Linked DNA regions of Roseivirga sp. BDSF3-8. The protein of the gene in region 1 interacts with the protein of each later gene in a pairwise test. Links are inferred from orthologs where the notes say so. Each region holds a gene or a part of one and is shown in the gene's direction. Other genes may lie near its edges.

Region 1 (3,319 bases):
TTTCAGAGCTTTACAGCAGAAATTTGGCAGATGGTAGTCTTCAGGAATACCTTGAAAAAGGGAATGTGATAGGTATTGCTGAGGTTGATACCCGGAAGCTTGTTCGTCATATACGTAGCAAAGGCGCTATGAATGCTATTATCAGTTCCGAGATTCTGGATGTTGATGAACTGAAAAAGAAATTAGATAAAGTGCCTGACATGTCAGGTCTTGAATTGTCCTCAGACGTAAGCACTAAAGAGAATTTCACTCTCGGGTCTGCTGATGCAAAATATAAGGTTGCTGTGCTTGATCTTGGTATTAAAACCAGTATTCTAAAAAACCTTACAGATAGAGACTGTTACTGTAAAATATTTCCTGGACATACATCCTATGAAGAAATGAAAGAGTGGGGTGCTAACGGGTACTTTATTTCTAACGGACCTGGTGATCCAGCAGCTATGCCTTATGCTGTAGAAACCACCCGGAGAATTCAGGAAGATAATAATCCTCTGTTTGGTATTTGCCTTGGTCATCAAATTTTGGCTCTTGCCAACGATATTCCTACATATAAAATGCATCACGGTCATAGAGGGCTTAACCATCCGGTTAAGAATCTTGAGACAGGTCTTTGTGAAGTTACGTCTCAAAACCATGGCTTTGGTGTTAGGAGAGAAGAAATTGATTCTTCTGATAAAGTAACAATCACTCATGTGAATCTTAATGATGATACAGTAGAGGGGCTGAAAGTTAATGGACGTAAAGCCTTTAGTGTACAGTACCACCCTGAGTCATCACCTGGTCCGCATGATAGCCGGTATCTTTTTGATAAATTTGTATCTAGTTTCGAGTAATCACTAAATTTTTAACCATGAGTCTGATAGAAAGTATACACGCCAGACAAATCCTGGATTCAAGAGGTAACCCTACTGTAGAAGTTGATGTCGTAACCAGCAATGGAATAGTCGGCCGTGCGGCGGTCCCTTCTGGTGCTTCTACCGGGCAGCATGAAGCAGTAGAGCTCAGAGACCAAAATGATAAATTGTTTTTGGGTAAAGGCGTAACAAAGGCAGTGGATAATGTTAATGGTGATATTGCTGAAGAGGTTATAGGCTTCTCAGTGTTTGAACAAAACCTTATTGACAAGGTAATGATCGAGCTGGATGGATCCGATAACAAAAATAAACTGGGAGCGAATGCCATTTTAGGTGTATCCCTAGCAGTAGCGAAAGCTGCAGCATTGGAGGCTGGACAAAGCTTGTTCCGTTACATAGGGGGCGTAAATGCAAATACACTACCGGTCCCAATGATGAACATTCTTAATGGAGGTAGTCACGCAGATAACTCAATTGATTTTCAGGAATTCATGGTAATGCCTGTTGGGGCTGATACCTTCTCAGAATCTTTGAGAATGGGGACTGAAATCTTTCACCACCTAAAGAAGGTACTAAAAGATAAGGGTCTGTCTACTAATGTTGGTGACGAAGGTGGTTTTGCTCCTAACATTTCAAGTAATGAGGAGGCTATTGAGGTTGTGCTTATGGCTATAGAAAAGGCCGGATACAGACCTGGAGAAGACGTGTTCATAGCCTTGGATGCAGCAAGCACGGAGTTCTATGATGAAGCCACCAATATGTACCATTTTAAGAAGTCTTCAGGGAAGAAGGTAAGTCCTGAGGAAATGGTGGAGTATTGGAGCCAATGGGTTAACAAATACCCCATCCTAAGCATCGAAGATGGAATGGCTGAGGATGACTGGAATGGATGGAAGCTCATGACTACATCAGTGGGTAATAAAATTCAGCTTGTAGGTGATGACCTGTTCGTTACAAACGTCAATAGACTTCAGAGGGGAATCGATGAGAATATTGCTAACTCTATACTTATTAAAGTAAATCAGATAGGGTCTTTGACAGAAACGATTGATGCTGTCAACCTTGCTCATAAAAACAGATTTAAATCAGTAATGTCCCATAGAAGTGGCGAGACTGAGGATACCACCATAGCTGATTTGGCAGTTGCTTTAAATACCGGACAAATAAAAACCGGATCGGCTTCACGCTCTGACCGGATGGCAAAGTATAACCAGTTGCTTAGAATTGAAGAGGAACTGGGAGAAACAGCCTATTTCCCCGGCAGGAAATTCTAATAAAGAGATAAGGCCCCGAAAGGGGCTTTTTTATTAGATTTGCTTTTACTATTTTAATACTAAATCCTTTATGCTGAATCGTATACCTCCCATAGCGAAGAACTTTTACTTGATCGTTGGCAGTATTTTTCTGGCATGGATGCTGTTTTTTGATACTAATGATCTGATCACACAGTGGCAAATGACTTCACGACTTAATGACCTGGAAAGGGAGAAGGCATTTTATCTTCAAAAGATTGAAGAAGTGAAGAAGGATCAAAAGGAGCTAATGACGGATAAGAAGCTTCTTGAAAAATTTGCCAGGGAAAAGTACTATATGAAAAAAGAAAGCGAGGACGTTTATATCCTTGTGGAAGAATAGTCATATGTATAAAGGGGTTTTAATCTTTGCATTCTGTTTTTTTAGAGCTTTTTCTGTACAGGCGCAAAACCAGGATGATTCATCCTTTTCTGACCGGGTTTTCTTCGGAGGTAATTTCTCGGTGAATTTCTTCAATGGAATTTTTGTGGATGTCTCACCTATTGTCGGGTACAGAGTTACAGACAGGTTTTCAGCAGGACTTGGTATCACCTACCAATACCTGAAAACGGAACAGCAAGGTGTAGACTTATCCACATCAATATATGGTGGAAGAACTTTTGGCAGGTATAACTTCTACCGAAACTTCTTCATACATACAGAATACGAAGCTATTAATCTGGAGGTGCTGGCTTTTGATGAAAATAGTGAGCCATTTTCAAGAAGAGAATGGGTTCCGGGTGCCTTTGCCGGAGGAGGATTAACCCAACCATTAGGCAGGCGGGCATCTATATCTTTTTATGTTCTGTATAACTTTCTGCATGATGACCGAAGGTCACCATACAATAGCCCGGTAGTAGTGAGGGCAGGCATAAATCTATAATTCAATTCCGAATTTATCTGCTAGGCTTTTCAGATCATTAATTACAGGCTCCAGAAGGGGGATGCCATTTTCTGTTCTTTCCTTTTCCATTTCTCTTTCCGGGTCCCCTGGTATCATCACCCTATCCTGGCCTGCTATGGTTTGAGAGTTTCTAAATGTTTCGATCCACTTGTCCATATGACTGAAAAACTCTGCTTTAGGACGGAAAGCGTCAACTCGCATAGCTCCAAAGAAGTGTCCGATACCCTCCCCGACTGGGTTAGGGGACAATGGAAGAAAGCTAACAAAG
Region 2 (3,277 bases), 1.6 Mb from region 1 along the record:
GTCGCCCCTCAGAATGTTCCGGAAAATGCACGGGTGGCTGATATCGGACGTAAATCGAAACGTAATAACCGGGGACAGAATGATGAGGTTACAGCCTACCAGAATAGCCTGCTTGGCATAGATATCATGCATGAGGACGGCTATAAAGGCGAAGGCATGCTGATAGCTGTAGTAGACGGCGGATTTGCAGGAGTAAACACCGCCGCGCCGTTCAGTCACCTTTTCTCGGAAGAGAAGGTGATAAAAGCCTATAATTTTGTCAATTACTCAGATAATATCTACGGCTTTACCGATCACGGTAGCGAAGCCCTCAGCTGCATGGCTGCGCTAAGCGAGGGAGTGTATACCGGAGGTAGCCCCGATGCACATTATATGCTGCTCGTCAGCGAAGACGTTTCTTCCGAATACCGTATAGAAGAATATAACTGGATTCTGGCCGCAGAAATGGCAGACAGCGCCGGCGCAGACATTATCTCAACCTCACTCGGCTATAATTACTTTAATGACCCTACCATGGACTACTCCCTGACTGATATGGACGGGGAGACTGCGGTGATCAGCGTTGGGTCCAACATAGCAGCAGAAACCGGCATGCTGCTGATTAGTTCTGCCGGTAACGAAGGCGATAATCCTAACTGGCGTACCATCGTTCCTCCTGCAGATGCTCCCAGCGTGCTGGCAGTAGGGTCTTTTTTCGGCAAAACCTTTGACCGTGCCGGGTTCAGTTCCATGGGGCCCACCACTGACGGCCGTATCAAGCCAGATGTAGTGGCTACAGGCTCCCCCGCTTACACGGTAAATCAGTTTGGAAATGCCACCCAAGCCTACGGAACCAGCTTTGCAGCGCCGATAGTGACCGGCCTTGCCGCAGGCTTCTGGCAGGCAAACCCTTCTTTGACGGCTAGTGAGGTAAAGGAGCGACTCATTCGCTCAGGTAATTCATACCTGGCACCTGACTCCCTGATCGGACACGGAGCACCCAACTACCAGCGAGCCCAGGAAAATATCGTCCTCAGCGATGGACTTGACCTGCCTGAAGAAGACATTATTCCCTACCCATATCCCAACCCACTCTCCGGAGGTATGCTCCACGTACCTCTGACCGGATTTAATGACCATGAACTACAAGGGAGCCTCATAAGCAATGACGGGCGGCTGATGGTGAAGTTCGATGTTCAGAATGATGGTAAAGAAGCTGAGGAACAGATACAAATGGGCAATTTACCCGCTGGTATCTACCTGCTCACCCTAACCGGAAAGTCCCTTACCCGCCGGTACCGTATAGTGAAATACTGATCCTTTGTGCCGAACGGTTGCATCCCTGTCAAAAGCGGGGTTATATTTGGTGCATGAAACCATTGATCGCACCCTCCATCCTGGCTGCCGACTTTGCGAACCTACAGTCGGAAATTACCATGCTTCACCAAAGCGAGGCAGACTACATTCACATTGATATTATGGATGGCATGTTCGTGCCTAATATCTCATTTGGGTTTCCTGTAATGAATGCCATTCGTGAGTTTACCGACAAGCCCTTCGATGTGCATCTTATGATAGAGGAGCCCGGCAGGTACCTTGAGGACTTCAAAAAGGCAGGAGCCGATCATATATACGTCCATTATGAAGCTTGCCCACATTTACACAGGGTATTGCAGCAAATCCGTGATCTGGGCTGTAAGACCGGTGTGGCCCTCAATCCCCACACACCTGTTTCCCTGCTTGCTGACGTACTTCATGATACCGACCTCGTATGCATGATGTCTGTAAATCCGGGATTTGGCGGACAAAGCTTTATCGAACATACCTATGAGAAGGTGCGGTCGTTAAGTAAAATGATAAAAGAGGCGGGCACGCAGACAAAAATTGAAATTGACGGTGGTGTAAATGCCAATAATGCCGCAGACCTGGTGAAAGCCGGCGCCCATATACTTGTAGCCGGTAGCTTTGTATTCCGGTCAGATGACCCTGCCGCCACCATCCGCGATCTGAAAAACGCATGATAAAACGCATGGCTATGTTACGGGCCATCACCCTCGTGAGTGTGATGGTATGGCTGCTGCCTCTAGGGGCCAGTGCGCACCAGGGCGTAGGTGTGCTTAGCGGACGTACCATTACTGCCGAAGGCAAGGCACTGCCTGCGGTAAATATTTCTATCAGAGGCATAGGCATTGGTACCATTAGCAAAGAAAACGGTGCCTTTGAGCTGCGCCTGCCTGCCGGTGACAGCGTTAAGGTACTCTTTACCCACGTAGGCTATTACCCTACTGAAAAGGTGGTCAGGCTGAGAACCGGAGAGGAATACGTGCTGGAGGTGCAGATGCGTGAAGAGACCATGGTGCTCGAGCAGGTAGAAGTTGGCTCTGCCCGTGAAACAGAGCGCGAACAGGCCGGTGTCACAAAGCTATCCCCCAAGAGCCTGGAAGAGATGCCTTCCCCTTTTGGAGATATAAGCAGGTTGCTCGCTACATTACCAGGGGTCATAGCCAATAACGAACTTAGTTCCAGCTATACCGTACGAGGAGGAAATTTTGACGAAAACCTAGTATACGTAAACGGCATTCAGGTATATCGGCCATTCCTCATAAGGGCCGGACAGCAGGAAGGCCTTAGCTTTATTAACCCCGATCTCGTAGAAAGCATTGAGTTCAGTGCTGGCGGTTGGCAGCCCCGCTACGGTGATAAGCTATCCTCCAGTCTTACCGTTAACTACAAAAAGCCCGAAGAGCACGCCGCCAGTGTCTCCATCGGCCTGCTCGGTGGTCGTGGTCACGTGGAAGGCAAGGCTATGAACGGCCGTCTGCGTTACATCGGTGGCGTACGCCATAAGAACTCCCGCTATCTCCTTAACACCTTCGAAACCCAGGGCCAGTACCTTCCACGCTTTACCGATGGGCAGGCCTATGTTACCTACCAGCTTAAAAGAAGGGGTAATAAGCCGGTTACCGAACTATCTGCCCTCCTCAATTATGCGAGTAACCGCTATCTCGTAAGGCCCGAAGCCCGCGAAACCACATTTGGTACATTTAACCGTGTGCTAAGGCTGTTCGTGGCCTTTGACGGACAGGAGTTACTCGACTACGATACCTGGCAAACAGGGCTGAAGTTAAGCCACAATTACAGCGACCGGCTTAGGGTAGAGGCCATAGTGTCCGCCCTTACTACTCGAGAACGTGAATACATCGATCTGGAGGGAGGCTATCGTCTCTGTGATGTGAACAGAGACCCCAGTAGCCCCGGTTTTAACCAGTGCGTGGCCATCAGAGGAGTAGGTACAGAA

The links.
Region 2: the proteins of eno (region 1) and rpe interact in binary tests that used the Escherichia coli proteins (3 or more experiments, as listed by UniProt). The link is inferred for Roseivirga sp. BDSF3-8 from one-to-one orthologs.

The regions. Positions count from the first base shown.
Region 1 is NZ_JBGNFV010000001.1:3,003,345-3,006,663, forward strand. Bases 1-2,989 are described here. They hold eno (phosphopyruvate hydratase), read left to right. Parts: upstream 1-850; coding sequence 851-2,128; downstream 2,129-2,989. Other genes in these bases: carA (glutamine-hydrolyzing carbamoyl-phosphate synthase small subunit), read left to right, coding at 1-833; AB9P05_RS12495 (septum formation initiator family protein), read left to right, coding at 2,199-2,489; AB9P05_RS12500 (hypothetical protein), read left to right, coding at 2,494-2,989. In the rest of the region: more of AB9P05_RS12500, read left to right, coding at 2,990-3,030; AB9P05_RS12505 (Ldh family oxidoreductase), read right to left, coding at 3,025-3,319. UniProt on the Escherichia coli protein: Catalyzes the reversible conversion of 2-phosphoglycerate (2-PG) into phosphoenolpyruvate (PEP). It is essential for the degradation of carbohydrates via glycolysis.
Region 2 is NZ_JBGNFV010000001.1:4,596,706-4,599,982, forward strand. The notes cover bases 228-3,174. They hold rpe (ribulose-phosphate 3-epimerase), read left to right. Parts: upstream 228-1,349; coding sequence 1,350-2,000; downstream 2,001-3,174. Other genes in these bases: AB9P05_RS19050 (S8 family peptidase), read left to right, coding at 228-1,296; AB9P05_RS19060 (carboxypeptidase-like regulatory domain-containing protein), read left to right, coding at 1,997-3,174. Also shown: more of AB9P05_RS19050, read left to right, coding at 1-227; more of AB9P05_RS19060, read left to right, coding at 3,175-3,277. UniProt on the Escherichia coli protein: Catalyzes the reversible epimerization of D-ribulose 5-phosphate to D-xylulose 5-phosphate.